DNA from 3 places in the Pseudactinotalea sp. genome. Region 2 is predicted to be linked to each of the others. Evidence: riboswitches for the same ligand, from Rfam matches in the RefSeq annotation. Region 2 holds a riboswitch; each other region holds the start of a gene.
The links. A riboswitch is a leader RNA that binds a small molecule or an ion and turns the genes downstream of it on or off. The one in region 2 is predicted to bind S-adenosylmethionine.
Positions count from the first base shown of each region.

Region 1: it holds a riboswitch for S-adenosylmethionine, as region 2 does, so the genes downstream of both, ACOJSN_RS22320 (hypothetical protein) here and ACOJSN_RS19825 (rhodanese-like domain-containing protein) in region 2, are expected to answer to the same signal.
Region 3: it holds a riboswitch for S-adenosylmethionine, as region 2 does, so the genes downstream of both, ACOJSN_RS16670 (methylenetetrahydrofolate reductase) here and ACOJSN_RS19825 (rhodanese-like domain-containing protein) in region 2, are expected to answer to the same signal.

Region 1 is NZ_JBMDXJ010000494.1:18,359-28,332, reverse strand. Features, by position in the region: gene ACOJSN_RS22340 (hypothetical protein) at 1-100, opposite strand, end outside; gene nadD (nicotinate-nucleotide adenylyltransferase) at 97-753, opposite strand; gene ACOJSN_RS22330 (hypothetical protein) at 793-936, opposite strand; gene ACOJSN_RS22325 (glutamate-5-semialdehyde dehydrogenase) at 1,042-2,334, opposite strand; gene ACOJSN_RS22320 (hypothetical protein) at 2,357-3,373, opposite strand; SAM riboswitch class IV at 3,682-3,795, opposite strand; gene ACOJSN_RS22315 (hypothetical protein) at 3,864-5,675, opposite strand; gene ACOJSN_RS22310 (hypothetical protein) at 5,672-6,157, opposite strand; gene proB (glutamate 5-kinase) at 6,247-7,398, opposite strand; gene obgE (GTPase ObgE) at 7,395-8,918, opposite strand; gene rpmA (50S ribosomal protein L27) at 9,009-9,275, opposite strand; gene rplU (50S ribosomal protein L21) at 9,308-9,616, opposite strand; gene ACOJSN_RS22285 (MDR family MFS transporter) at 9,819-9,974, opposite strand, start outside.
Region 2 is NZ_JBMDXJ010000435.1:3,653-13,626, reverse strand. Features, by position in the region: partial or broken gene ACOJSN_RS19850 (GNAT family N-acetyltransferase) at 1-187, shown strand, start outside; gene ACOJSN_RS19845 (DUF1330 domain-containing protein) at 195-542, opposite strand; gene upp (uracil phosphoribosyltransferase) at 619-1,254, shown strand; gene ACOJSN_RS19835 (YccF domain-containing protein) at 1,255-1,674, shown strand; gene ACOJSN_RS19830 (O-succinylhomoserine sulfhydrylase) at 1,820-3,046, opposite strand; gene ACOJSN_RS19825 (rhodanese-like domain-containing protein) at 3,043-3,453, opposite strand; SAM riboswitch class I at 3,458-3,551, opposite strand; gene ACOJSN_RS19820 (hypothetical protein) at 3,637-4,305, shown strand; gene ACOJSN_RS19815 (MFS transporter) at 4,318-5,565, opposite strand; gene ACOJSN_RS19810 (hypothetical protein) at 5,629-6,606, shown strand; gene ACOJSN_RS19805 (hypothetical protein) at 6,722-7,357, shown strand; gene ACOJSN_RS19800 (hypothetical protein) at 7,354-7,911, shown strand; gene ACOJSN_RS19795 (hypothetical protein) at 7,908-8,588, shown strand; gene ACOJSN_RS19790 (hypothetical protein) at 8,480-9,874, opposite strand.
Region 3 is NZ_JBMDXJ010000364.1:15,268-25,241, reverse strand. Features, by position in the region: partial or broken gene metE (5-methyltetrahydropteroyltriglutamate--homocysteine S-methyltransferase) at 1-1,391, opposite strand, end outside; gene ACOJSN_RS16670 (methylenetetrahydrofolate reductase) at 1,494-2,432, opposite strand; SAM riboswitch class I at 2,475-2,576, opposite strand; gene ACOJSN_RS16665 (protein-L-isoaspartate O-methyltransferase family protein) at 2,666-3,298, shown strand; gene ACOJSN_RS16660 (carbon-nitrogen hydrolase family protein) at 3,274-4,257, opposite strand; gene ACOJSN_RS16655 (S-(hydroxymethyl)mycothiol dehydrogenase) at 4,555-5,640, shown strand; gene ACOJSN_RS16650 (MBL fold metallo-hydrolase) at 5,640-6,266, shown strand; gene ACOJSN_RS16645 (hypothetical protein) at 6,456-6,677, shown strand; gene ACOJSN_RS16640 (LacI family DNA-binding transcriptional regulator) at 6,738-7,760, opposite strand; gene ACOJSN_RS16635 (beta-galactosidase) at 7,939-9,963, shown strand.

The DNA.
Region 1 (9,974 bases), on a different contig from region 2:
CCCGCCGCGTAAGCGGACGCTGCGCGGCGGCCTCCCGAGCGGCACGCTCGGCCTCGCGGCGGCGCCGACGCGCCCCCACGTTCTGTTCGTCCTCACTCATGCAGCATCACCACCAACCGTGCGGTCACGACCACCGATCGTGAACGTCTCCGGATCACGGTACAGACGGTGCTTGCCGATGTACTGCACCACACCGTCCGGGACGAGGTACCACACCGGCTTGTCCGCGATCACCCGCGCGCGGCAGTCGGTCGAGGAGATCGCCATTGCGGGGATCTCGAGCAGCGAGTACTCCCCTGCCGGCAGCTCCGAGGTGTCCATCTCGTGGTCAGGCCGCGTCACCCCCACGAAGTGGGCGAGGTCCCAGAGCTCGTCGACGTCCTTCCACTGCAAGATCTGGCTGAGCGCGTCGGCACCGGTGATGAAGAACAGCTCGGCCTGCGGCAGCTGGGCTCGCAGCTCCCGCAACGTGTCGATCGTGTAGGTGACTCCGGGTCGGTCGATGTCCACGCGCGACACCGAGAACCGGGGGTTCGACGCCGTGGCGATCACCGACATCAGGTACCGGTGCTCAGCGACCGTGACCTCGCGGTCCGACTTGAACGGTTGCTCGCCGGTGGGGACGAACAGCACCTCGTCGAGCGAGAACACCGAGGCGACCTCGCTGGCCGCCACGAGGTGACCGTGGTGGATGGGGTCGAAGGTGCCACCCATGATCCCGATCCGCGCTGGTGCGGAGGAGGCAGCGATCATCGGGCGGTCACCCCGCTGCCGCAGGGGTGAGGCGTCATGTCAGTGATCGCGGTGCCGCGTGCCGATGCTACGAAAGGCGAACGTGACGATCAGCAGGGCGAGCAGGATGACCAGCGCGACGATGCCGTAGCCGATCGGCATCAGCTCACCAAAGCTCTGACTGCCCTCGGCGGCGAAGCCCACCAGGGAACTCCTCATCAGCGTCAACCTCTTTCGTGTCGGGACCCGAGCATTCTGGCACGACCACCTCAGGGTCCGGGCCGTCCATGGGCTGTGGCGTGGTGCGTGTCAGCTCCGGACGTGGCCGTCACCCTCCACGATCCATGTCGACGTGGTGAGTTCGGCCAGCCCCATCGGACCCCGGGCGTGCAACTTCTGCGTCGAGATCCCGATCTCGGCGCCGAGTCCGAGCTGGCCGCCGTCGGTGAACCGTGTGGAAGCGTTGACCATGATCGCGGCCGAGTCCAGCTCGGTGGTGAACCGCCGAACCGCCGCAGTATCGCGCGTGAGGATCGCTTCCGTGTGGCCCGAGCTGTAGGTCCGGATGTGCTCGAGCGCCTCGTCGAGACTCCCGACCACCCGCACCGCCAGATCCATCGACAGGTACTCGGTGCGCCAGTCCTCCTCGGTCGCCGCGACCACCTCGGCGCCCTCCGGCGCGTGCGCAGCAGCAGCGTCATCGGTGTGCAACACCACACCCGAGGAATGCAGCGCAGCGAGGACAGCAGGCAGCACCTGAGGTGCGGCATCGGCGTGTACCAGAAGCGTCTCCGCCGCGTTGCACACGCCGGTGCGCTGCGTCTTGGAGTTCAGCACGATCGCGACCGCCTGCGCCACGTCGGCGCTCGCGTCCACGTACACGTGGCAGTTCCCCACGCCGGTCTCGATCACCGGCACGGTCGAGGTGCGGACCACGGTCTGGATCAGATCGGCACCACCGCGTGGCACCAGCACATCCACGAGCCCGCGGGCCTGCATCAGCGCCTGCGCACCAGCGCGCCCGTGGGCGTCGATGGAGGTCACGAGGTCGCGTGGCAGCCCGACTCCTTCGAGCGCCTCCTGCAGCACGGCCACGATCGCCTCGTTGGACTCGGCCGCTGCCGAGCCGCCGCGAAGCACGACGGCGTTACCCGACTTCAGCGCCAGGCCCGCTGCGTCCACGGTCACGTTGGGCCGAGCCTCGTAGATCATCCCGACCACGCCCATCGGCACCCTGACCTGGCGCACCGAGAGCCCGTTGGGCAGCCGTTCGCCCCGGATCACCTCTCCGACCGGGTCGGGCAGCGCAGCGAGCTCGCGCAACGCCTCGGAGATCGCATGCACGCGCCCGGCGTCGAGCCGCAACCGGTCCACCAACGACGGCGCCATCCCGCCGGCAGTCTCCCGCTCGCAGTCGATCGCGTTGGCCTCGACGATCTGCGCCTGGTGGGCCAGCAGCGCATCCGCCATCGCGTGCAGCGCGGCGTCCTTCGTGGCACGGGTCGCGGTCGCGAGCGATCGGGCAGCGACCTTGGCGCGACCGGCGACCTCGTGCACCGCCGAGACCACGTCGGACGCCTGGGAAACCTCAGCTGCGGTCATGCCACCAGGCTACCGGCGTCGCTCAGGCCGACACGGCGACGCGACGGCGGGGCGCCGCAGCGCGACGCGCCGAGGCGGGCTCCCGAGGAGCCGTCGCCGCCGGGCGGGCCACGGGCGCGCGCAGACCCCGCGCCGTCAGCTCGTCGAGCACCTCCGTCACCACGGCGAGCACGTCGGTCGGGACTGACGCCGGGATCACAGTGAAGCCGTCGGCGGCACCCGCGTCGACCCACTCCTGCCAGAGGTCGGCGAAGCCGGCCGAGGTGCCAACGAAGCTGAGCAACGAGGCGTCTGCCTCGCGCTCGCTCTCGTTCTCGAGAACAGTGAGGAGATCCGCCCGGGCGCGAGCGCCGTCGTCGTCCGCCGCGAGCACGGTGCTGACGTCCACGAGCACCCGGACGTCGTCGGCGGCACGACCCCACTCCGCCGCGGCCTGCCGGATCGCTGCGCGCGAGGCGATCGCCTCCTCGAGCGTGGCGACCCTGATCCGGGCGATGTCGGCACGCGCGGCCGCGAGCTCGAGGTCGAGCGGCTCGCGCACGGTCACGACCACCTGTGCCGCCTTCGCGTTCACGTCGCGCCCGGTGCGCCGGCTCACGCGCGGAGCGCCGAGGGCGGTGATCACCGCGTCGACCGAACGGGCCGAGAGCGGGCGGGTGCCGCGCTCGACCTGCCAGGCGGCGCGCCCCTCGGTAGCCTTGTGGACGCTGCCCACGGCGCTGGCTACGTGCGCGGCGTCGGTGACGCCGAGCGGGACAGAGGCGGCCACCGTGAGAGCACCGGTGTGGCGGCCGAGCCGGGAGGCGGCCAGTGCCCCGTCGAGCCAGTCGTCCCGGCGGCGGCCGCTACCGAGGCGGAAGCTGGAGTCGAGCGCGATCAGGTCGACCCCGCCCTTGTCGGCGAGCGAGGCGAGGCCGGCGAGCCGGCCCATGATGAAGGCCTCCGACTCGCTGTCGCCGGAACCGGCCCAGGCGCGCGGAGCGCCGGTGCCGGAGAGATCGAGGGCCACGAAGGTGGGACGAATGGATGCAGAAGTCATGAGGGTGCCTTTGTGAGCAGTGGAGATGGACTGCTCGGTAGCCACTCACCGGGTCCTGCCGTGTCACGCGGCGACGTCGGGAGGGTTTCCTACCGAGGGCGGCAACCGAAGGGGCGGTGCTGCGGCGCAGATGCCGGCAGCGAACGGCCCGAGGTGCCTGCTGTGTGCTGGCCGATCGAGAGGATCAGGCCTTCACGCACAGACACATGCACATGCAGGTACCCATGTTCGAACGCGTCGTGCGAGCGAAACCGAGAACCGTGGCCTGTGCCATGTCCGTGCTTCCTTCTTTCTTCCCACTGGCGGGATGCGTGCGCTTGCGCTCACCTGATGGTGAGAGCCAGGTCGTCACCCGGGGCACCCCACCGCATCTGGAGGGTTGCCGGTCAGCAAGCCGGGGCTTGGTGCTGACGCTCAAGACCTGCGTAGAAGGTAGGTCACGGGTAGGTGAGAAGTCAACTACCCGATTCACATGTCGAGACGGTTCGTCTCAGCTCCAGTCCGACATGTACTCACGGGTGGCCTGATCGATCGCGAACGCGTAGGTCCAGTCGAGTCGGCGCTTCGCACCCCAGCCCTGCCAACCGCGCTGGGTCGAGTGCGCAAGGACGTGGATCCCGTCAGGCACCCACGGCATCGTGATCGGTGCGAAGAACGGCACTGCGGAGACCGCCATGCAGAACTGCGTCCATCGGCGTCGCAACGAGCTCAGCTGCCACGGACCGAGCACCACGAGCACGCGCTGGTGATGAATCCGGTGCGCGATCAGGTCGAGCTCCCAGCCGTAGCCCTGGCGGATCTCCCCCGGCGTCGCCGAGAGCACCACCGCACGGGCGGTCTCGGCATAGCGGGTCACGTGCTCCTGCCACTCGTCGTTGCTGAAGCTCGCCCGCGCGGCACCGATCGGCGGCATCTTCGCCCCTGGCGGCGCGATAGCGATCACCGGACCCGTCGCCGACAGCTGCCGCACCATCACCTCCTCGAACCGCACCTTGCGCCGCATCGACAGCACCGCGATCAGGCCGCGGCTGCGCAGCTGCCCCGGCAGCCCCAGCGTGTCCTCGTCGAAGCTGCGCAGGTACAGGTAGTGCGGGCGGGAGTCCTGCGCGAGCGCCTCGTCCAGCGAGGCCGACCGCAGCCGCTGGCCCAGCCCGTCGATCATCGCGATGACGATCAGAGCGGGGATGGCGACGAACATCCCCACCAGTGCCAGGTTCTCGCCCGAGGACTGCACCGCCGCCTGCATGCTCGGCAGCAACGGCAGATCCATGCGACGAACATCGCCGCCGTCGAGTGACGGCCAGCCCACGGACATGTTCCCGTAGATGGCCAGGAGCACGTACGCGAGAACGAGCAGGCCCACCAACGCGTACGACAGCACCGACAGGGTTGTCCCGATCGCTGCCTCGGCGCCCTGACCCGACACGTTGCGCCGCCCTCGCTCGACCACGCTCGGCCGCAGGAACGTGCGGTAGCCGATCAGCACCACGATCACCGGAATGCCTGCCATCAGCGCCAGGCCCCAGAGTGTGGACGTGTCACGGGTTGCGATGGCGGTGAGCCCCACGAGGGCCAGCACAGCGACGATCCACCACACCACCCGTCGGATGCGGCGCAGCCACCGTGCCTTGGCGACCATCCGTGACACGTCGTGGTAGCGCGGAGAGGTCGAGCTGCTGGCGTACCGCGGCCGTACCAGAGCGCTGATCAGCCGGACCGGGACCAGCACGATCGCGACGAAGAACACCGGGACGAGGATCGCGAGGAGGATCGCCTCGGGCGTGAAGCCGGGAGTGTCCACCCCGTCGGCTCCGCCGGGCATACCCTCGATCGCAGCGAGTGCGAGCGCGTCGGTGTCACTCACGCAGGTGTCCTGCCCGGTGCCGGCGCACGTCACGCGCAGGATCCCGAGCGCGCCCTCGTCGCCGGGGCCGTCGGCACCCCAGGCGCGGATCACCTCGTCGTCTGCCCACAGGACGAGCTCACCTTCCTGCGACACGCCACCGACGACCTCGCCCTCGACCGCCAGCCACTCGTACATCCCCGAGGTGGCACGCTCGTTCTCGCACGGCACGGCGAGCAGCGTCATCTCCCGGTCGCCGGAATTCCAGGTCCACTCCGAGGCGGTGCTGCACTCGAGGGCCGCATCGGTCTCCGGGACGTCACGTGAGGTGGTCATCGTCCAGTCCTCGCCCGGATCGAAGGGCGGGTCCCCGGCTGCGGCCGCAGGCGCGGCCGAGGCCATCAGCGCAGCGAGCACCAGTCCCGCCGCCGCGAACAGTCGTCTCGGCGTCGCGTTCATGCGCGCTGCCTCCTCGCACCATCCGGCCACAGCACGTGCACGTCGATCCCCTGCGTCCTCGCATGCGCGACGATCTCCGCCGTGCCGCCGGTCCCTCGCGCCGGCTCTCCGTCCCACACGGCGAGCAGCATGTCGGACCGCGCCAGCATCCGCTGGCCCGCGTCGAGGTAGGCGGCGGGTCCGGGCTCGGCGTGCTCGAGCGTCGTCACCCTCTGCGCCGCCGCGAGCAGCCGGTCGAACTCCGGCTCGAAACCATCGTCGAGGCTCTCGCGGTATCCCTCAGCGGGTAGCACCACCTCGAGCGGGAGACCCAGCTCGACGGCGATGCTCGCCACGAGCTGATCGGCTCCCTCGGCGAGGGAACTGACCAGGCGGACTGCGCCGTCGTCGGCCCATTCCCGCAGCAGGTCGCGGACGCGACTGCGCAGACGCTCGGCTGTCTCCTCGTCGTAGAACCGGTGGCCGGTGACGCCGATGATCATCGACCGCCCCTCCTCCCCTGTCGTGGCTTCGCAGGTGAGAGCGTATTGGACACCTGACGCACGGCAGGCTGCCGACGCCGGCAGCAGCCTCAGCGGCGGGTGAGGACCATGTCGTCGCGGTGCACAAGCTCGCGATCGTTGCCGTCACCGAACCGTTCCCGCAGCTCGGCCGAGGAGCGGCCGAGCCGGGCGGGCAGCTCGTCGGAGGAGTAGGAGACGATGCCGCGCCCGACGACCGCGCCATCGGGGCCGGCGATCTCGATCGGGTCGCCGGCCTCGAACGTGCCCTCGACCGCGACCGCGCCGGCGGCCAGCAGCGACTTCTTCCCGTGCGTGATTGCGCGCACCGCGCCGTCGTCGACCACCACGCGCCCGCGTGTGTCGGCCGCGTGGGCGAGCCACAGCCGTCGTGACGTGACGCGCTTGCCGGCGGGCGAGAACCAGGTACCCACATCCTCACCCGCGAGCGCGGCGCCGAGGGTGTCAGCGCGGGTCAGCACCACCGGCACACCGGCGCCGGAGGCGATCGAGGCGGCGTCGACCTTCGTGACCATCCCGCCGGTCCCCACGTGCGTGCCGCTTGCGGTGATCTCGAGCTCAGCGAGCTGGTCGACGTCGTCGACCACGGCGATCCGTCGCGACCCCGGCCGCGTGGGCGGTGCCGTGTAGAGCGCGTCGACATCAGTGAGCAGCACCATCGCGTCGGCGTGCACGAGATGGCTCACCAGCGCAGCCAGCCGGTCGTTGTCCCCGAACCGGATCTCTCGGGTAGCCACCGCGTCGTTCTCGTTGATGACCGGGACCACACCGAGCTCGAGCTGCCGCGTCAGCGACCGGTGCGCGTTGCGGTAGTGGCCGCGGCGGATCACGTCCTCGGCCGTGAGCAGCACCTGACCCACCCGCAGCCCGTGCGCCGCGAACGCGCGCGTGTAGTGCGCCACCAGCAGTCCCTGCCCCACGCTGGCGGCCGCCTGCTGGGTGGCCAGATCCTTCGGACGCTTCGGCAGCTTCAGCACCGGCAGCGCTGCGGCGATCGCACCGGAGGAGACCAGCACCACCTCTCCCCCAGCCGCCCGCCGCGCCGCGAGCGTGTTGACGAGCGCGGTGAGCCGGGCCACGTCGAGATGACCCTCAGCGTCGGTCAGCGACGAGGATCCGATCTTGACGACCACCCGCCTCGCGAGCGAGACATCGGCGAGGGCAGCCCGGTCGAGCACCCGCGCCGCAGGACTCTGCGTCACGTCTCGTCCTCGATCGACGGCGTGTCGGTCCAGACCTGCTCACGCGCCGCAGCCTTGGCGTCCATGCGGTCGTGGAACTTCTCGCGCTTCTCGGCGCGGGTCGGCCTGCTGCGGTCCTCCAGCCGCAGGTCGGTGCCGCGGGATCCGAGCAGCTCGGGACCGGTCATCATCGTGGGCTCCCAGTCGAACACCACGCCGTTCGGGCCGTCGCCGATCACCACCTCGTCGCCGGCGACCGCGCCAGCAGCGAGCAGAGCGTCCTCGACGCCCAGATTCGCGAGCCGGTCCGCGAGGTAGCCCACCGCCTCGTCGTTGGCGAAGCTCGTCTGGCGCACCCACCGCTCCGGCTTCTCACCGGTGACCAGGTAGTACACGTGGTCGCTCTCGCGCCGCGTCACCTCGAACTCCTTGCCCGCGCGGCGCCGGTCCACGGCGCGCGGCCGCAGCACCGGGACCGCCGGCTCCGGGGCAGGCTCGGCGGCACGGACCTGCTGCACGAGGTCCGCCAAGGCGAATCCGAGGGCACGCAGACCTTCGTGGGACGCCGTCGAGATCTCGACGATGCGATCCGCCGGGTAACCACGCTCCTCAAGATCGGGCCGCACGAGCTCGGCGAGGTCGCGTGCCTCGGGCACGTCGACCTTGTTGAGCACGATCAGCCGCGGCCGCTGCGCCAGCGGCACCCGGCCGCCCACGATGCCGAGATCGGCGGAGTACGCCTGCAGCTCGGCCTCGATGACGTCGAGGTCGCTCACCGGGTCGCGGCCTGGCTCCAGGGTGGCGCAGTCGAGCACGTGCACGAGCACCGCGCACCGCTCCACGTGGCGCAGGAACTCCAGCCCGAGCCCGCGACCCTCGCTCGCGCCGGGGATCAGGCCGGGCACGTCGGCGACCGTGAACCTTTCCGATCCGGCCTGCACCACACCGAGGTTCGGGACGAGCGTGGTGAACGGGTAGTCCGCGATCTTCGGGCGCGCCGCCGACATCGCGGCCACCAGCGAGGACTTACCGGCCGAGGGATAGCCGATCAGCGCGACGTCCGCGACGCTCTTGAGCTCGAGGACGATGTCGGCTTCCTCGCCCGGCTCGCCCAGCAGTGCGAACCCCGGCGCCTTGCGCTTCGGTGACGCGAGCGCCGCGTTGCCGAGGCCGCCACGCCCGCCGCGTGCGGCGACAAACCGAGAACCGGTGCCGACGAGATCAGCAAGCACCTCGCCGTCGGCCCCCTTGACCACGGTGCCGTCCGGGACACCGATCACCAAGTCGTCGGCGTTCTTTCCGGAGCGCATGTCGCCCGCCCCTTGCGCCCCGTTGGCGGCGCGGCGGTGCGGGGAGAACGAGACGTCCAGCAGCGTGGTGACGTCATCGCTGACCTCGAGAATCACGTCACCGCCGTCGCCGCCGTTGGCGCCGTCAGGGCCGCCCAGCGGCTTGAACTTCTCGCGGCGGATCGACGCGCAGCCGTGGCCGCCGTCGCCGCCGCGCGCGTGCAGCACCACACGGTCGACGAAGCTGGCCATGGTCGCCTCTCAATCAAGGGGTGGGAACGCGAAAGGGCGGGCCGGCCAACGCCGTCCCGCCCTTCGCGCAGTGAAGTCTGGTGTCCGGGCTCAGACGGTCTCGAGCTCCGCCGGGACGATGTCGACGACCTTGCGGCCACGACGGGTGGCGAACTGCACCGAGCCGGGTGCGAGCGCGAACAGCGTGTCGTCGCCGCCACGGCCCACGTTCTCGCCCGGGTGGAAGTGCGTGCCGCGCTGCCGCACGAGGATCTCGCCGGCGTTGACGACCTGGCCGCCGAAGCGCTTGACGCCGAGGCGCTGCGCGTTCGAGTCGCGGCCGTTGCGGGAGGAGCTGGCGCCCTTCTTGTGTGCCATGTCTGCAGTCCTTAAGCCTGGGAGATCGGTGGTTACTTGATGCCGGTGATCTTGACGCGAGTCAGGTCCTGACGGTGGCCCTGACGCTTGCGGTAGCCGGTCTTGTTCTTGAACTTGAGGATGGTGATCTTCGGGCCGCGCTCCTCGCGCACGATCTCCGCGGTCACCTTCACCTTGGCGAGGTCGGACGCCGCCGAGGTCACCTTCTCGCCGTCGACGAGCAGCACGGGGGTCAGCTCGATCTCGGCACCGGTCTCACCGGCGACCCGGTCCATGACGACGATGTCGCCGACGGACACCTTCTCCTGCCGGCCGCCGGCCTTGACGATCGCGTACACCACGGTTCAGCTCATCTCTCACATCGGACGTTTTGTCTGCGTGCACCAGGCCGCGCGCACCCGTGGCGACTCGAGGCGAGTCGTGATGGGATCGGGTCCTGCTCGGAGTGATCCGAGCGCACACGCGGGCACGGCGCAGCGCACCGAGGAACTACTGTACGCGAGTTCTCCTGGCTGCAGCAAACCGGCGACGGCGAGATCCTGCTCACGCCTGTTCGGCAGGTGGCTGCGTGGTGGCCAGGTGTGGCTGTCGCGACCCCCGGGGCATGAGCAGCACGAAGGCCAGCAGCAGCACCGCGGCGATCGCCACACCGATGAACACCTGCTGCAGCGGTGGCGCGAGCACCGAGGCGGGAAGGTC
Region 2 (9,974 bases):
CGCCGTCGAGCATCGAGGGCGCGGGCTCGGTGGCGAGCTGGTCGCGGCCGCGACGCGAGACCTGGTCGCCACCGGTGCCCACACGCTCATCGCCGACACCGATGACGTCAACCTCGGCATGGTGCGCGGCTTCGCGCGGGCCGGATGGCACGCCACAGCGGCACGCATCGACCTGGCGCTGCTGTGACGCCCGGCTACTCGACGGGGAGTGCGTCCCGCATCGCCTGGGCGGTGCGGGCGGGGTCGTAGCCCTCCGGCACGCCGGCGACCAGGATGAGGTCGCCGGCGATGTGCCGCGAACGCAGCGGCGCGATCTCCCGGTAGGCGGGTGAGTCCCACCAGCTGCGGGCGCGGGCGATGTCCGGGAAGCCGATGACCACGACGTGGCCGGGCCACGCGCCTTCCTTGACCTCGTGCGGTGTGGCATGCACCAGGAACTGCCCGCCGAAGGGCTCGAACGTCCCAGGGATCCGCTCGATGTACTCGGCGATGTCCGGGTGCGGCGGCGACTCTTGCAGGTGGGCGATGGCGTAGGCGGACATGTCATCCATCCTGGGCGGTCCTGCCGGCGCTCGCATCCCTCGTGCGAGGGAGCCGAGGCGGGATATCGTGCGGACCATGCACCTGCACGTGGCTGACCACCCGCTCGTCTCGCACAAGCTCACCCTGCTGCGAGACGAGCGAACGCCGTCGCCCACGTTCCGGCAGCTCACCGAGGAGCTGGTGACGCTGCTGACCTACGAGGCCACACGAGGTCTGAAGACCGAACCCGTGGACATCACGACCCCGGTGACCACGATGACCGGGCAGCGCCTGACCGAGCCGCGGCCCATGGTGGTGCCGATCCTGCGCGCCGGTCTCGGCATGCTCGAGGGCATCACCCGGCTGATGCCCACGGCGGAGGTCGGGTTCCTCGGACTCGTTCGCGACGAGGAGACCCTGGAGGCGGTCACGTACGCGAACCGGTTACCCGAGGACCTCTCGGGGCGGCAGTGCTACGTGGTCGACCCGATGCTCGCGACCGGCGGCACCCTCGTGGCGGCGATCCAGTACCTGCTCGAGCGGGGCGCGACCGACGTCACGTGCATCTGCCTGCTCGCTGCCCCCGAGGGGCTGAGCACAGTCGAGCAGATGGTGGGCGACGAGGCGAACGTGCGGGTCGTGGTCGCGGCGGTGGACGAGCGGCTGAATGAGAAGGGCTACATCGTGCCCGGGCTCGGTGACGCCGGCGACCGCTTGTTCGGGGTCGTGTAGATGAAGGTCCTCAACGTTCTGCTCAACATCATCTGGCTGATCCTCGCCGGGATCCCGATGGCGCTGGGCTACGTGCTGGCCGGAGTCATCTGCTGCATCCTCATCATCACGATCCCGTGGGGCGTGGCCTCGTTCCGGATCGCGAACTACGTGCTGTGGCCGTTCGGCCGCACGGTGGTGCAGAAGCCCAGCGCCGGCGTGGCCTCGGCAGTGGGCAACGTGATCTGGATCGTGGTCGCCGGCATCTGGCTCGCGATCGCACACCTCGCCAGTGCGCTGGCCCTGTTCGTGACGATCATCGGCATCCCGCTCGCGATCGCCGAGCTCAAGATCATCCCGATCACGCTCACCCCGCTGGGCCGCGAGATCGTCCCGAGCAACCGCGCCTTCGCGAAGTACGGCTCCCTCACCCAGGTCTAGCTTTCAACGCTGATCCGGCAACGGGAGGGTTTCAACGCTGATCCGGCACAGCGTTGAAACCTTCCCTGTGCCGGAAGAGCGTTGAAACCTTCCCCGTGCCGAAAGAGCGTTGAAACCCTCCCCGTGCCGAAAGAGCGTTGAAAGGTCAGAGGGGGGCGAGGGCCTGGGCGAGGTCGGCGCGAAGGTCGGGGACGTCCTCGAGGCCGACCGAGAACCGGATGGTCGACTCACTGATCCCACACGCGGCGCGCCCCTCGGGGCCGAGCTTGCGGTGCGTCGTCGTGGCCGGGTGCGTCACGAGTGACTTGAGGTCGCCGAGGTTGTTCGAGATGTCGACGATGCGGAGTGCATCGAGGAATCCGAACGTGCGCTTCTTGAGCGCGTCGCCCTCGAGGCCGCCGTCGCTGAGGTCGAACGTGACCACGGTGCCGCCGCCGGTCATCTGGGTCCTCGCCAGCTCGTGCTGCGGGTGGGACTCCAGGAACGGGTAGTGCACGCGCTCCACCTGCGGCTGCTCCTCCAGCCACCGCGCCAGCTCGAGCGAGGCCGCGGCCTGCGCGCGAACCCGCAGCGCGAGCGTCTCCAGGCCCTTGAGCAGCACCCACGCGTTGAACGGCGCCAGGCTCGGGCCCGTGTTGCGGATCATCGTCTGCACGGGCCCGTAGATGTAGTCCTTCGGCCCGAGGATCGCGCCGCCCATCACGCGGCCCTGGCCATCGATGTGCTTCGTGGCCGAATACACCACCACGTCCACACCGAAGTCGAGCGGCTTCTGCAGCACCGGGGTGGCGAACACGTTGTCGAGGATCACGATCGCGCCGGCGCGGTGCGCCAGCTCGGTCACCGCGGCGATGTCCACGATCTCCTGCATCGGGTTCGAGGGCGTCTCGAAGATCACGACGTCGGCCGGCTCACTCAACGCATCGGCCCACCCCTGCAGGTCGGTCGCCCCGACATAGTCGGTGCGCACGCCCCACTTGCCCAGGATCTCGTTGAGCACCACGAAGGTGGACCCGAACAGCGCCTTGCTGGCCACGACGCGACTGCCCTGCTGCAGCACGGCGGCGAGCGAGGTGAACACCGCAGCCATGCCGGTCGCCGTCGCGTAGCAGGCCTCGGCCCCTTCCAGCAGCCGCAGCCGCTCCTCGAACGCGTTGACCGTGGGGTTGCCGTAGCGGCTGTAGGTGTACCGGTCGATCTCCTCGGCGAACGCAGCCTCGGCGTCGGCCGCACGCGGGTAGGCGTATCCCTGCGTGAGGAACACCGGCTCGGAGATCTCCTCGAACGCGGTGCGCTCGAACCCGCCCCGGACGGCGATCGTTCCGGGCCCCACGCCGTCGGGCAGGTCGGTACACGGCTCGGGGCGGCTCACTGCTGCCTCCAGGGCAGCCCAGCCGCACGCCAGCCTTCGGAGCCTCGGTGGCCGTGGGCGTCGAGACCGCCCTCGAACCCGTCGCTGACGTTGTAGGCGGGACCGTATCCGGCGGCGGTGAGCACCTGCGCGGCCATCGCCGAACGCTGCCCGCTGCGGCACAGCAGCACGATCGGGGTGCCGGGGTCGACCTGGGAGGTCACCGCCTCGACGAACGCTGCCGGGTTCGGTCCGCTGCCGAGCGAGCTCCACTCGGCGAAGACCGGCCGCTTGCCGAGGGTCGCGGTGTCGGGCACACCCACGAACGCCCACTCGGCCTGGGTGCGCACGTCCACGAGCACGGCGTTCTCGTCGCTCTCCAACAGCTCCCACGCCTCGGTGGATGTGAGATCGCCCGCATAACTCATGTTGCCTCCATCGGTCCTGGCAGTAGCACCGTGCCGCGGTGGGCGGATGGTTGCTGCAGCGTCGTCGAGCCAGATCTCTCGGCTGCTCTGGATGGTGTCCGACGGCGAGTCTACGGCTTCCCGACGGCGTGACTCGCCGCGTGGCGCGGACGTCCGTCCCTCGAACGGGACCACAATGAGCGGGTGCGTTCTCTTCGTCTCGGCGTCGCCCTCGCCGCCTCCGCCCTGCTGCTCGTAGGCTGCACCGACCCCTCCCCCGACCTTCCGGACCCGACCGACGGTCCAACGTCGGACACCTCGGAGACCTCCTCGCAGGAGCCGCCCACCGAGGATCCGAGCACCGAGGCCACGGAGACCACCGACGCTGCCGGTGAACCGGAGCCGCCCGTGTTCGGGACGGCTGCCAACCAGTCCGCCGGGGCGGCCACGGCGTGCGTGGCAGACGCGCTCGGCGCACCGCTGACCTTCAGCACCGTGCTCACCGCCACCGACGCGATCACGCTCGATGACCTCACCCTCGAGACCGAGGACCCCGCCTCCGAGGTCGAGATCCTCGACGCCTATGTGCTGCCGTTCACGGGAGGCGCAGGCGGTCTCTCGGTCGGCGACTACCCGCCCGCCGATCCGAGCAGCGCGCGCGAGGACGTCGGCGAGTACGAGCTCGACGCCGGTGACACCGTGATCGTCGGCGTGGGTGTGACCGCGCAGAACCCGACCACGATGACGTTCGTGCTGACCTTCCACGGCGCCGACGACGTCGAGCGCACCCTCACCGGCCAGCACGAGGTCACGATCTCGGACGTCTGCGGGGCCGGTGAGGAGGACCCCGAGGCCGAGTCCTCCACCACCTGAGCTCCGCGTCTCTCAGGCGGACGCAGCGTCCTCGGCCGGTTCATCGCCCTGGTCGAGGTGACGGAGCTGGCGCCAGATCAGCACGACGAAGATGGCTGAGCCGATGCCGGCGAACCAGAACGGTGCTGCCACCGTGAACCGCTCGGCGAGGAAGCCGCCGAGCGTCGACCCCAGTACGAGGCCGCCGAACACCCCGAGGCTGTTGACGCCGTTGACGCGCCCCTGCAGCGGGATCGGCACCACCCGTTGCCGGATCGTCGCCGAGGTGGTTCCCCACACGAAGGCGTGCGCGCCGAAGACCACGAAGATCACCATCGCGACCCACGGCACGCGCGTGGCCGCGAGCCCGATGTGGGTGAGCGTCTCGATGATCAGTCCGATCCGCATGATCGCTCCGAGCGTGAGCCGCCGGGTCAGCCACCCGTAGCACGCGGTGCCGAGCAGTCCGCCCGCCGCGCCCATCGTGGTGATCAGCCCGAACCCGATCTCCCCGAGGCCCAGCTGCCGCTGCGCGTAGAGCACCAGCACGGCCCACGCCGCGCCGAAGGTGATGTTGAAGCTGAAGATCGTCAGCACCAGTGTGCGCACGGCCGGATGCGACACGGCCCAGCGCAGCCCCTCCGCGAGGTCGTGCCGCGCGCGCCGTCGCTCCCCCACCCGCTCCACAGCCGGTAGCCGCACGCGTGAGAGCAGCACGAGAGCCGCGAGCACCAGCAGCACCTGGCTCGCGAACGGCCACGCGTGGCCGAGGGCGAACAGCGCCGCGCCCAGCGGCGGCCCTGCGAGCTGGTTCAGTGTGATGACGCCGGTCATCACGCGCGCATTCGCGACCGCCAGATCCTTGCGATCGACCAGCATCGGCACGAGCGTCGAGGACGTGTTGTCCACGAACACCTCGGCGCAGCCGAGAAGGAACAGCACCACCAACACGATCGCGATCGAGACATGTCCGGTGAGTACCGCCGTCGCCAGCACCCCGAGCACCACGACGCGGACCACGTTTCCGGTGACGAGGACACGCCACCGGTCGAACCGGTCCGAGATCACGCCCGCAACCAGGGAGAACAGCAGCGGCGGGAGCCACTGCAGCGTCGCTCCGAGCGCCACGAGCCGGGCGTCGTCGGTGAGCGAAGCGACCAGCAGCGGCCCGGCGGCCAGCACGACGCCGTCGCCGAGGTTGCTCACCCAGCTCGAGGCGAGCAGCCACCGGAACGGGCGACCCAGCCGAGCGGGGACGAGCGTCTCCGCCACCCTGCTCATCGCACCCACGAACACCGGACGCTACCCGACGCCGCGCTCGCGCCCAGCAGATAGCGTCACGCCATGCACTGGACTGCAGACGTCAGCCTCGGCGCCTGGATGGCCGAGCGGCTCGACGCGCCGTGGCGCGGCACGATCCACGACGTCGTCCCGCGCGGTTTCGAGGCCTATGCGCGGGTGTTCCACCCTGCGGATCGGGACCGCCCGGTGGGGCAGGCGTGGCCGCCGCTGCCGTATGCGGCGCATCGCGCGCAGTGGCAGGCCTTCGAGGACCGCGCACCGCAGATCGACAGCGAGCACGTGTCGTGGGCGGTCACGGCGGCCGCGTTCGGCACCACGGTGCACCCGCTCGCCCAGTGGGGTGCGCTGGTGGCGCCCGGGGTTGTGGTCGAGAACGAGGACGGACCGCGCGACCGCGACGGATGGCGCTACCAGGAGCCCGCGCTCGGCCAGCCGCCCCCGGCCACGCTGGCCTCGGTCGCGCGGCACCTCGCCGAGCACACCACCACGCCCGACGGCGGAGCGATCGCCGTGTGGGAAGGCTGGGGTGGGCTCGTGGGTCACCTCGGCCCCACGCCCTCACGGGCGTTCCTGAGTACCTCCGACGACGACCGGCACCGTGGTCTGCTCGCGAACCTGGTCCCGGAGCGGTTCCGCAGCCCGTTCGCGAAGGACCGCTGGCAGCCGGGGATCCTGGCTGACGACGTCTCTCGCGGGCCTCGGCTGCAGTTGCCCGGGCGCGACCACGTGCTGTTCACGGGCGGGGTGGCCGAGCTGACCTCGCCCGACTGGGTACTGGCGGCACCGTGGCGGGATCGGGAGGCGGAGGCGCACGGCTTCGAGCCCTCTGCCCACTCCCCCAGCCTCGTGTGGCCGGACGACCGCGCCTGGGTGCTGGTCAGCGAGGTCGATTGGGACTCGACCGTGATCGGCGGGACGCGGGTCCTGGTCGCCGCCATCTGCGCCGACCCGGCTGTGGAGGCGCTCCCGCTGCCGCCGGAGGCTCCCCTCCACGAGGGTGCCGGCGAGACCACCGGGTGACTCCCGCCGTCGAGATCGCTGTCCTGGGCCGAGATCGCTGGTTCAGAACAGCGAGGTCGACCCAGCACAGCGATCTCGGGCGACGTGCGGGACCTGCCCGGGCTAATCTGCCCCTGTGACTGAGGCCGGGGCGATCACCGCGCGCACGGCGGTGGTGTTCCTGCTGGCCACCTGGCCGCGGCGGATCCTGCTGGCACTGCTGCTCCTGGTCCCGGTCATCGTCGGTGCCGTCGGTGGCTTCGGGAAGGCGGAACCGCCGCCGCGCGAGGTGGCGCCTGACGTCGTGACCGACACCGGCGCCTATCTGGTGGTGCCGCGGTACTACTTCGTGTCCGACCAGGTGGACACCTACGGGCTCGCCGACGGCGAGCGCTGGGTCGGTGCGGTCGCGCAGATCACCAACCAGGGAACGGAGCCGATCAGCGTCACCTTCAGCGACGAGACCTTCGTGCTGCCGGACACGGTGCCCAACGAGAACTCACGATTCCCGTACGAGGTGCTGCGACTGGACACCGGCAGCTCGCTGAGCGAGGCACAGCCCGGCCTCACCTACGAGGTCGCGCTGCTGTGGCGGACCACCGGACTGGAGGACGCCCCGCCGGAGCTGACGCTCACGATGAACCGGACCTGGTGGACCGAGTGGAGCATCGAGGAGGGGTACTTCACCTGGCGTGCCACGGCGGACTCCTACGACGTCACGCTCCCCCTCGGCGAGCTCCCGGACCAGATCCGCCAGGAGGAGGACGAGTGAAGCGCCGATGGGTGGTGGCGGGCATGGCGGTGATCGCGCTGGCTGCGGGCGCCGGCGCGAACGCGATCGACAACCACCACCTGGCCACCGGATGGCACACAGTCGTACGTGGCGACGAGGGTGTCGACGTGGTCGCCGCGAACTACCAGGTGCACGTCCACGGCGCGACAGCCTCCCCTCACGTCGAGGACCGCGAGCCCGTGACCAGCCCGGGGATCTTCGTGCTGGTGGACCTCTCCTACGCGACCACGGACGCCTGGGGCACACCGGAAGAGGTCATGCTCATGGACGCCGACGGCCGCGAGTTCACCTCGCCCGGCGGGTTCAGCTCGGCGGGCCGGCCCTGGTTGGCCGGCCCGGACATCTGGTACCGCGGCGGACTGCTGTTCGAGGTGCCCGCCGACGCCGTGGACGACCTCACGCTGGTGTTCAACCCCGAGCGCCCGCACACGCTTCTGCCCGGTACGACCGCGCGGATCCCGCTCACCGTGACGCCCTCGTCCACGCCGCTGATGGTCGAGGACCGGACCGTGCTCGCGGAGGGCGACCGATGACCGAGCACCAGGGCGCACCCGACCCGTACGGCGCCGTCGAGGGACAGTGCCCGACTGGGCCACCGACCCCGGTGAGCGAGCAGAGTTCCGGCGAGCCGCCGTCGTCGGGGCCCGATCGGCCGCGCAGCGGCCTCGCGACCCAACCACGAGGTCGCGGACGCGTCGCCAGCACGACGGCGGTGCTCGCGTTGGTCCTCTCGCTCGCCGGATGGGGATGGTTCGCGAGCGAGAACGCGCGCACGGGCTGGTGGGAGTTCGGTCAGCACGTGTCCGTGGAGCCGGATCAGGAAGGCTGGGCGGGCGTCGATACGGTGCGCGTGCGCCTGACCGGCGCCGAGATCGCCAGCGGGATCGAGGACTACCGGCCGCCGTCCGGCTTCACGTACCTCGTGCTGGATTTCGACGTCGAGGCCACCGAGACCGAGACGTACCGGAGCTGCACGGTCGAGGTGCGCGACGAGCAGGGCCGGTTGTTCCTGGCTGGGCGCGAGGTCCCGAACGGAGACCCCTACTCCTCGGAGCTGATGTGCGGCACCTCTGACCCGGCCGACGACCCGGTGCCCGGGACTCAGTCGGTGCTGGTGCTGGTGCCGGTGGATGCGGCGCTGGAGTCAGTGCGGGTGGATTCGCGCGAGTTCCCGGCGGCGACCTTCATCGAGCTGCGCCTGCCCTTCTGACGCCGACGAAGCTGGCCGGATGCCCCGAAGCGTGTGAGCAACCTGTCGGCGAACACCGCCGTGATGGCCACGGTGAGCACGAGCGTGATCATCTGCGCGACCCCGTTGAGCGGGTTGTAGAGGGCCACCCAGACAGCCTCTTCGCGGGAGCCGAGCACGAGTCGGGCGAGCCACCAGACCACCACGTCGGCGTTGGCGATCACCGTGAACAGCACGCAATAGGCGAGCACGGGCGCGAAGGCCGACCGCAGCACCAGCGCGAGTCCGCCCGCGAGCGCACCGAACCGCCCGCCGGTGTCGGAGAGCCGGTTCCAGGCGAGTCGCAGCGGCGCATCCCCCACGCGGCTGGTGAGCCCGGTCCAGCGGCCGCGCTTGACGGCGTTCACCACCTCGTCCGTGCTCACCGTGTCGACCACCTGCAGGCCGTAGACGATCACGGCGATCGTCAGCATCGAGATGGGGACGACCAGGCCGGTCACGGCGGCGTCGGTGAGCACGGGCAGTGCGCTCGTGATCCAGTCGCCGATCGCGCCCAGGGTGGGGAGGCTCTCGCGGATTCCGGCCCAGGCGTCGAAGATTCCGTCCGCGACGCGGCGCTCGGACCACCAGTCGGTGAGGTCGCCGATGACGCCCGTGAGCACCCAGGCACCTAGCGTCACCCAGACCGCCTCGGCGTACCCGACCACGACGTGCAGCACTCCGCGTGATGCTCCGCCAGACGCGACCACGCGGTCACTGTGTGCCACCCGGCCGCCCACGGTGCGCACGAGCAGCGCACCGATGACGATGCCGAGCACGAGCCACGAGGCGATCTGCGGGAAGATGCCCAGGTCTCCGCCGACGCTCAGGTCGCGCTGTTGCAGGCTGCCGTTGACATAGGCGATCAGGTCGGCGCGCAGGTCGCCCCGGCTCTCGTAGACCACCAAGAACGGCACCAGCACGCTGCCGACGGCGGCGAGCACGCCCCACACATCGGAGCGCCGGGCTTCCCTGCTGCGGACGACGAGCAGCATCCCGACCAGCGCGGCGAGGCTCGCCAACGGCACCAGTGCCAGCGAGAGGAAGCCGAGGACCGGCGAGATCACGCCGGCGATCACTGCCAGTCGCGCGAGCAGCTCGCCGGCCAGCAGGCCCGCGGCCGCGATCGCGAAGAGCGGCAGCCAGTGCTGCGCGACGAGCGACCCCGCGCCGCGGACCATCTCCGCGGTCTCACGCAACCCGAGCGGGTCGGAGCGGGCCGGAGCGGCGGCTTCCCCGCCCTCCTGCGTCCTCTCGCCCTCGCTCATCGGCGCCACTGTAGCGACCCGCATGCCCACGCCGCCCCGCCGTCGAGATCCCCCTCCCCCAACCCGATTTCACTGACGAAACGTCACCCACCCGATTTCA
Region 3 (9,974 bases), on a different contig from region 2:
CGCGCCACGCGCAGGTCGGTGGTCTGCGGGAACGAGCCGATCGTGGTGGTCGGGAGCGCCGGCAGGTCGAGCACGGCGTCCTGCGCAGCGACCCGGGTCGCGTAGTCGGATCGGGTGAAGTCCTGCTCGGTCAGTGCCGCGGTGCGCTCGCGCACCGCGGGGATCGAGACTCCGACGGCGTCCCTTCTGCTGGTCACGGCTGCCCGGTTGGTCGCGAACGCCTCGGGCTCGTTCGGCTCACCTGCGGCGAGGGCGAGCACCTCGCCGACCTTCTCGTCGGCGAACGCGAGCCAGCTGAGTAGGTCGGCGGGCAGGTCGGGCTCGTCGGTGGTGGTGTGCGGGACGTGCAGCAGCGAGGTGGAGGTGGAGACCGTGACGCGGGCAGCGCCCACGTCGGCGAGCCCGGCGATCTTCGCGCTCGCGACGTCGAGGTCGGTGCGCCAGATGTTGTGCCCGTCCACGACGCCGGCGACCAGGGTCACGTCGCCGATGCCATCGACGTCCGGGTCCGGCGACTCGCCCCGCACCAGGTCGATCCCGACCGCTTCGACGCCGCTGGCGGCGAGATCGCGGATCGCACAACCGATCCGGTTGTACGGCGCCGCGACGAACAGAGCCGGCCGGCCGCCGTCCACCGACGGTGCGGTCAGCGCTGAGTAGGCACGGCGTACCGCGGCCTTGACCTCCTCGCGCGGGGTGTCCCAGGTGTCGGAGACGAGCGCCGGCTCGTCGAGCTGCACCCAGGTGGCGCCGGCCTGCGCGAACGCCGCGAGAAGCTCGGCGTAGACGGCGACCACGTCGTCGAGGCGAGACAGCGGGTCGAAGCCCTCGGGTGCGCCGTCGGCGGCCTTCGACAGCAGCAGGAAGGTGACGGGGCCGACGAGCACGGGCCGCGTGAGCACGCCGTCGGCGAGGGCCTCGGCGAAGTAGCGGACGCTCGCCTGCTCGACGAGGCGGAAGTCGGTGTCCGGACCGATCTCGGGCACGAGGTAGTGGTAGTTGGAGTCGAACCACTTGGTCATCTCGAGCGGTGCGAGGTCACCCTCGCCGCGGGCCACGGTGAAGTGACCGGCAATATCGAGCGAGCCCAGGGCGCCGTCATGCTTGGTGCGCAGGTGCGAGAACCGCGCCGGGATCGCGCCGATCTGAGCGGCGACCGACCAGACCTGGTCGTAGAAGGTGAAGTCGCTCGGGATCGAGGCGTCGTCGGTGGGCAGCCCGAGTTCGGCGAGGCGGGTGCGGGTGCAGCGGCGAAGGTCGGCGGCGGTGGCGAGCAGGGCGTCGGCGTCGGTGCGCCCCGCCCAGAAGGCCTCGACCGCGCGCTTCAGCTCACGGCGGGGGCCGATCCGGGGGTACCCAAGAACGGTGGCGGCGGGAAAAGGACGGGACATGGAGGTTCTCCTGGGGGTCGAACAGGGTGTTCTGTGCGGAAAGGCAGCCCATACCGAACGAAACCCCCTGTTCGGCGGTTCGGTGGGCGTAGGGCGCGGGAGTCAGTGCTGCTCGGCGGGCGCCGGGCGGAGTCCGGCGGCGGCGAGGAGGTCCAGGGCGGGGCCGGAGGAGTTGAAGGTGTAGACGTGCAGGCCGGGGGCGCCGGCTTCGAGCACGCCGTGCACGAGGTCGGCACCGGCGGCGAGACCACGGGCGTACTGATCGTCGGGATCAGCAGCGCCCTCGAGGTGCTGGAGCAGCGTCGGCGGCACCGGCACCCCGGTGAGCGACTCCAGCCGGCGGAGTCGCCGGGGGTCGGTCAGCGGGATGATGCCGGGCACGATCGGGATGTGCACGCCCGCCTCGCGAGCGGTCTGCACGAACGTGCCGTAGCAGGCGGGGTCGAAGAAGACCTGTGTGATGGCGTAGTCGGCGCCGGCGTTCTGCTTGGCCAGCAGCGCCTGGATCGTGTGGGGCTCGACCACGGGACTACCCGCGGCGTCGTAGCTGCCGCCGGGGTAGGCGGCCACCGAGATGCTCAGCGGGCTGGCGGTATCGGCGGTACCGGCGAGCTCGCGGGCCTCCACCCGTCGAAGCAGGTGCACCAGCTCGCTCGCAGAGGTGAAGCCCTCGGGGTGCGGCCGCCAGTCGGGCTCGCCCTCGGGCGGGTCGCCGCGCAGTGCGAGGAAGTCACGCACCCCGATGCGGATCAGGTCGGTAACGACCTCGTCGAGCTCGGCCTCCGAGGCGCCCACGCAGGTGAGGTGCGCGATCGGGGCGACGTCGGTCCGCTCGATGATGTGCGCCAGCAAGGCGCCCGATGTCTCGCGTGTGCGCCCGCTCGCGCCGTAGGTCACGGAAAAGAAGTCGGGCCGCACGGATGCGAGCCGCGCCACGGTGGCAGGCAGGCTCTGCGCACCCTTCGGGGTGCGCGGCGGGTACAGCTCGAACGAGATCGTCGGGCTCGCGGCGGGCACGGAGAAGAGGCTAGCCGTGCTCATGGGGTGTCCTCGCGGACGGGACAGACAGGGGTGGCCATGGGAACTCCATCGATCCTGGCGTTAGCACCCTTCCCTCGGCAGGCCTGCCACTGGGGGTTGCTGCGGTGTCGACGAGCCAGGACTCTCAACCGCTCTGGATGGGATGCCGCCACCCTAGGAGATGACCGCCCCGTGGTCACGCGCGCTCACGATTCGGACCACATGGTGGGACGCGGAGTGTTTGACTCGGAGAGGTGAGCGCAGCAGGGAGTGAGGACCGCAGCGGAGCGGAGACCGGAGCGAGCGTCGGTGCGCGACCAGAGGGAACGAGCGACCGCTTCGACGCCGTGTTCAGTGCCGCTCCTCGCGCGTGGTTCCTGCCCGAGGGTGCACGGGAGCGCGCCAGCCACGACGGCCCGATCCTCATCGGGCACGAGCAGACCTGCTCGCAGCCGCGCACCGTGCGCGACATGCTCGCGCTGCTCGAGGTCCAGCCTGGTCAGCGCGTTCTCGACGTCGGCTCTGGCTCGGGATGGACGACGGCGCTGCTCGCCGAGCTGGTCGGCCCGCACGGGCGTGTGCGGGGCGTGGAGATCGAACCCGATCTCGTGGCGTGGGGCGCCACCAATCTCACCCAGGGCCCATGGCCCTGGGCGAGCATCGAGCAGGCCCGGCCGGACGCCGTCGGGCTCCCCGAGCACGGACCGTACAACAGGATCCTCGTGTCGGCGGAAGCGCGCGAGATCCCCGCCGACCTGCTCGAGCAGCTCGCCGACGACGCCCGGATGGTGCTCCCGGTCTGCGGCACGATGACACTCGTCGAGCGCGCCGGCGGCGCCGACGAGGTCACCGAGCACGGAAGCTACCGGTTCGTGCCGTTGCGATGAGCCTGCAGCATCGAGCGGCGCCACTCACGTGGCCCGCCCTCGGGGCGCGGCTGGATGTCCGCGAAGGTCACGGCCGGTCTCGCCTCCTCGGGGCAGCGAGACACCCAACGGCCCTCGGGTGAGGAGATGCCGGCGGGCGCATCGGGAGCCTTGTCCGCGTGCACGGCGTAGCTGACCCAGAGGCCGTTCTGCCGCGCCGCGACCACGGCCGACGACGCGAGCGAGTCCTCCGCGCCCGGGTCCGAGGGCCCGGCGGTCGAGTAGAGCGCACAGTCGACGCCCTCGGCCTCGTAGTCGCTGAAGACGTCCCCGAACAAGCCTTCGAGACCGCTGAGGCACCCGAAGGTCAGCCCGTGGATGGCGAACGTGACGCCGGCCGAACCCGCCTCGTACATGTAGGTCTGCTTGGTGCGCGAGAGCAGCCGTTCGTCGTAGCGGGCTGCGAGCGTGCCGCTCGGGTCGATCACGAGTGTGCTCAGCCGCGGCCTGCCCGACGGCGGCCGGCCGGGCAGATAGGTCGGCGCACCGACCACGGTCCACAGGCCCAGGCGGCCCGCATGGATGCGGATCGCCTGGATCTCCGTGTCGTGAGCGTCCCAGGCGAACCGGGTCCAGTCGGACTCGGCGACCTCGCCGGGAACGCTCGAGAGGAGCGTCTTCGACGGGAAGCACAACGCGGCTTCCGGCAGATGGAGAAGGCGAGCGCCGCCGTCGTGCGCTCGTTGCATGAGATCGCGGATCTCGGCACCGCGAGCGCGCATCGCGGCGACGTCACCCGGGTCGGTGAGCGGCGTGGTCTGGCCGACGGCGAGGCGCAGCGTCGGGGTGAGGTCGGGTGGGGTGGTGGGCACAGTCGCTCCTGTTTCGGATCGGATGTGCCGGAGGGCAGCGGTGTAGGACTCGCCGGTCTGGGCCGCGCGAGCTCGGACGCGCTTCTTGAAGGCGCGGTTGGCTGTCATCCGGACTCCTGCGCTGGCGTCTGGTCCCCCAGCGACATCTCGACGTCAGACGCTCGGTTCACGGACTGACCATCGACCTGAGACTGGAGTCCCTTTGCCCCGACATCGCCGACCACGGGGGTTTGACGGTGGGCCGTGCTGGGGACGGACCGATCGGGGTTCGGCGGAGGACACGCCGTGATGAGCGACGGTACCCGATGGCACCGACAACCCGTGGTCGGTCGGCGAACCGCGGCGCAGGCTTCTCGGCTAGGTTGGCGACTGTCGAGTTCCCGAGACAGCACAGGAGCTGCCGCCATGCCACAGACTGTCCAGGGCGTCATCGCCCGCGCCAAGGATGCCCCGGTCGAGGTGGTGCCGATCGTGGTGCCGGACCCGGGTCCCGGCGAGGTGATCGTCAAGGTACAGGCGTGCGGTGTCTGCCACACCGACCTTCACTACCGCGACGGCGGCATCAACGACGAGTTCCCCTTCCTGCTCGGGCACGAGGCCGCAGGCGTGGTCGAGGAGATCGGCGAGGGCGTCACCGATGTCGCGGTGGGCGACTACGTGATCCTCAACTGGAGGGCAGTGTGCGGCCAGTGCCGCGCCTGTCTGCGCGGACGCCCCTGGTACTGCTTCAACACGCACAACGCCACACAGAAGATGACGCTCGAGGACGGCACCGAGCTCTCCCCCGCTCTCGGCATCGGGGCCTTCATCGAGAAGACCCTGGTCCACCAGGGTCAGTGCACCAAAGTGGACTCCGCGGCGGCGCCCGAGGTCGCGGGGCTGCTCGGCTGCGGCGTGATGGCCGGCATCGGCGCGGCCATCAACACCGGCGGCGTGGGCCGCGGCGACAGCGTGGCTGTCTTCGGCTGCGGCGGCGTCGGCGACGCCGCCATCATGGGCGCGCGACTCGCGGGCGCGGCGAAGATCATCGCCGTCGACCTCGACGACACGAAGCTCGAGTGGGCCAAGGACATGGGCGCCACCCACACAATCAACTCGGGCGCCACCGACCCGGTCGAGGCGATCCAGGCCCTGACCGAGGGCAACGGGGCGGACGTGGTGATCGACGCCGTCGGCATCCCGACGACCTACGAGCAGGCTTTCTACGCCCGCGACCTGGCCGGCACCGTGGTGCTGGTGGGCGTGCCCAACCCGACCATGAAGATCGAGCTCCCATTGCTCGACGTGTTCGGCCGCGGCGGCTCGCTGAAGTCGTCCTGGTACGGCGACTGCCTGCCGAGCCGCGACTTCCCGATGCTGATCGATCTGGACCTGCAGGGTCGCCTGCCACTGGAGGCGTTCGTGTCCGAGAAGATCGGGATCGACGACGTCGAGGCGGCCTTCACGAAGATGCATGACGGCGCGGTGCTGCGATCGGTCGTGATGATCTGATGACCCTTCGAGTCGAACGCATCGTCACCTCGGGCACCTTCTCGCTCGACGGCGGGACCTGGGATGTGGACAACAACGTGTGGGTGGTCGGCGACGAGAGTGAGTGCGTCATCATCGACGCCGCTCACGACGCGACACCGATCCTGGCTGCGGTGGGCGACCGGGACGTCGTCGCGATCCTGCTCACGCACGGCCACGACGACCACATCGGCGCCGCTCGTGAGCTCGCGGACACCACTGAGTCCGAGGTGTGGCTGCACCCCGAGGACCGGATGCTGTGGGACGTGGTGCACGATGGCGCGCCCGATGGTGACCTGACGAACGGCCAGCGGTTCGCCGTGGGCGGCGAGGAGCTGGTGGTGCTGCACACGCCAGGCCACAGCCCTGGCGCGGTGTGCTTCTACCTTCCCGCGCTGGGCCGGGTGTTCAGCGGGGACACGCTGTTCAACGGCGGCCCCGGCGCGACCGGCCGCTCGTACTCCGACTTCCCCACGATCGTGGACTCGATCACGGACAGGCTGCTCAGCCTGCCGCCCGAGACCGTGGTCCACACCGGACACGGCGATGACACCAGGATCGGCGACGAGGCTCCGCACCGGCAGGAGTGGATCGACCGGGGTCACTGATTCTGTTGCGCAGCCTCACCGTGACCTCGCGGGCAAGGGGGATGGCAACCGCCGCACATCTGGGCGCCTGGGAGGACGCGAGTCGGTTGAACTCGCGCGCAGGAAGAACGTCCTGTTCAATGTCGCTCCGATGCTGATCGTCGGCATCGGTGGCATCGTGTGGACGCTCGTCTCCCACACCCCGGATTCATGCTGGTGGTGTTCGGCCTGATCGCCCTGTTCGGCATCGCACTGCTCGTTCCGACCTTCCATCTGCTGCGGCTGGGTGAGCTGGTCATGGTCGAGGAGCCGCAGTCCGGATCTCCGGACGCTCTCGTGGCGGTCGCGGAGCGTTGCGGCACCATCGAACGGTCGACCTTGAGCTATCTGGAGAGCCAGCGTCTGATGCGCGGAGCCACCCTGAATCTGTGAGCACCCTCGAGGGCGGCGTGCGTGCACATCGCGCGGCCAGCGGTACGTCGTAGAGGGCCTCTACCCGCCTGCACCGTCCGTGCTCTCTCGGACCACCAGCTCGGCGGGCATCGTCACGAACTTGGGCCGGCCGCCGTCGACCATGCCGAGGAGCATCGAGACCATCTCGGCGCTGATCGCCTCGAAGGGCTGGCGCATGGTCGTGAGCGGCGGCGAGGCCTCGGCCGCCGGGCCGGAGTCGTCGAAGCCACCGACAGCGACGTCCTCGGGCACCCGCCGCCCCGCCACTCGCAGCGCCCGGAGCGCCCCGACTGCCATCAGGTCGTTCGCGGCGAACACGGCATCGAGGTCCGGTGCCCGTTCCAGCAGGTCCGCCATCGCCCGCTCACCCGAGCCCGACGAGTAATCGCCGTAACCGATCAGCTCCTCCCCCAGCCCCAGTTCGGTGACCTCGGCGCGGTAGCCGTCGAGCCGGTAGCGCCCACCGGGGGTGTCGAGCGGGCCGGCGATCGTGGCGATGCGGGAGCGGCCGGACACACGCAGGTGCGCCACCATCGTGCGCGCCGCGTGCTCCTCGTCGACCGACACCCACGCGACATCGCGGGCGTGCCCGAGCGGGATCCCGCACGCGACCACCGGGATCCGCTCGCCGAGCAGCCGCTCGACCAACGGTTCGTTCTCGTGCGAGGAGATCAGCAGCACGCCGTCGACGTGGCCCGCGGTGAGGTAGGACATCACGTGCTCACGCTCGGCCGCCGTGCCGGCGACCAGCATGATGAGCGTCTGCCCCTGCTTGGCCAGCGCGTCGGCTGCACCGCGCAGCAGCCGCGCGAAGGTCGGGTCCGAGAAGAGCAGCTGCTGTGGCTCGGTCAGCAGGAACGCCAGCGAGTTCGCACGCCCTGTCGCAAGGCTGCGCGCGTGCTGGTTGACCCGGTAGCCGGTCTGCTTGATCGCGCGCTGCACGGCGGCCATCGCCGCCGGCGAGACCCACCTGTCGCCGTTGAGCGCGCGCGAGACGGTGCCCCGCGAGACGCCGGCAGCGGCCGCGACGTCACGGATCGTCGGGCGCTTGGGCTGGTCCACGCGCTGACTCTAGGACGGTTCCCTCGACGACGTCCATCATCACGTCCCACGATCGACCTGTGTCCGGTCACAGTCCCATAACGATCACCATCTCAGGTTCCGCCTTGCTGTGTCTCTGAGTCAGACTGTGACCGGTCCCAGGTAGGTACCACTGAGTCTCGAGACCCGATGGAGCGTCATGTCCAGCTGGCCGCACCCCAGGATGCGCGGTCGCGTCGCCTACGGCGGCGACTACAACCCCGAGCAGTGGACCCCCGACGTGTGGCGCGAGGACATCGAGCTGATGCGTTCCGCCGGCGTCACGATGGTGACGATCGGTCTGTGGAACTGGGCCGAGGTCGAGCCACGCGAGGGCGTCTACGACTTCAGCCGGCTCGACGAGGTGGTCGGGCTTCTCCACGAGGCCGGCATCGCCATCGACCTCGGGACCCCGACGGCGTCTCCTCCCTCGTGGTTCTTCGCCACCTACCCGCATGCCCGGGTCGTGACGCGCGACGGCGTCCCGCTCGGATTCGGGTCGCGCGGCATGGCCTCGCCGAGCTCACCTGACTACCGGCGGGCCGCCATCGGGATCGCCGACGCGCTCGCGCGGCGCTACGGCGACCACCCCGCCGTGGTGCTCTGGCACGTGCACAACGAGTACGGCGCTCCCGTCGGCGAGGACTACTCGGAGCACGCGGTGCGCGAGTTCCGGCGCTGGCTGCAGGAGCGCTACGGCTCGCTGGAGGCGCTCAACCACGCCTGGGGCACCGCGTTCTGGGGTCAGCGCTACGACGACTGGGAGCACCTAGGACTGCCCGGCCCCACGCCGTCAGCACCCAACCCCGGCCAGCAGCTCGACTTCCGCCGCTTCACCGATCATCAGTTGCGCGCGTGCTACCTGGCGGAGCGCGACGCGATCCGCGCGCACGCCGCACAGCCCATCACCACCAACTTCATGGCGGCGAACTGCCCGACCACCGACCTGTGGGCGTGGGCGCGCGAGGTGGACGTGGTCAGCAACGACCACTACCTGACGGCGGCGGAGGTCGAGCCCGAGGTCGGCCTGGCCCTCGCTGCCGACCTCACCCGATCGGTGGCCGGCGGCGCTCCGTGGCTGCTGATGGAGCACTCGACCTCGGGCGTCAACTGGCAGCCACGCAACGTGGCGAAGCGGCCCGGCGAGATGCGGCGCAACTCGCTCGCGCACGTGGCTCGCGGGTCCGACGCGGTGCTGTTCTTCCAGTGGCGGGCCTCCCGCGTGGGCGCCGAGAAGTTTCACTCCGCGATGCTGCCGCACGGCGGCACCGACACCCGGGGGTGGCGCGAGGTGGTCGAGCTGGGCCGCGAGGTCGGTGCGCTTGGCCAGGTCGCCGGCAGCCGCGTGCATGCCGACGTGGCCATCCTCTGGGACACCGAGTCGTTCTGGGCGCAGGACCTCCCCTGGCGGCCGAGCGTCGACCTCGACCCGCACGAGCGGATCCGCACCTACCACGAACGCCTCTGGCGCGACGGTCTCACGGTCGACCTCGCCCACCCGGGCGCCGACCTCAGCGGCTACCGGCTCGTGCTCGCGCCCGCCTCCTACCTGCTCACCCGTGATCACGCCGCCAACCTCACGAGGTACGTCGAGACCGGCGGGACCCTGCTGGTCGGATGCTTCTCCGCCGTCGTCAACGAGAACGACGCCGTGCACGAGGGCGGCTTCCTCGACCCGCTGGCCGAGGTGCTGGGCGTGCGGGTGCACGAACACCTGCCCCTGCGCGAGGGCGAGAGCATCGAGATCGACCTGGCCGGCCAGCCCGTGCCGGGGACGATCTGGCAGGAGGATGTCGCACTCGAGGGGGCCACCGCCGTCGGGAGCTATCGCGACGGCTACGCGCCCGGCGGCCCGGCGATCACGCGGCACCGGCACGGGGCCGGGATCGGCTGGTACGTCAGCGCCTGCCCGGACGTGGCCGGGCTGGCGACCGTGCTGGCCGGTGTCTATCGCGATGCCGGATTGACGACGGCGGAGCACCCTGGGGTCGAGATCGTCACCCGGGTGGGCGCCGAGTCGTCCTTCATGTTCGTTATCAACCACACCGACCGCGAGGTGCGGGTCCCCATCGACGGGAACCCGCTCCTCGGCACCGCACCGGTCGACGGTGTCCTTCCCGTTGCTCCGGGCGACGTCGCCGTCGTCCATCACACCCAGGCCGCCGTCGTGGCGGCCACCACCTGAGAGGAACTGCC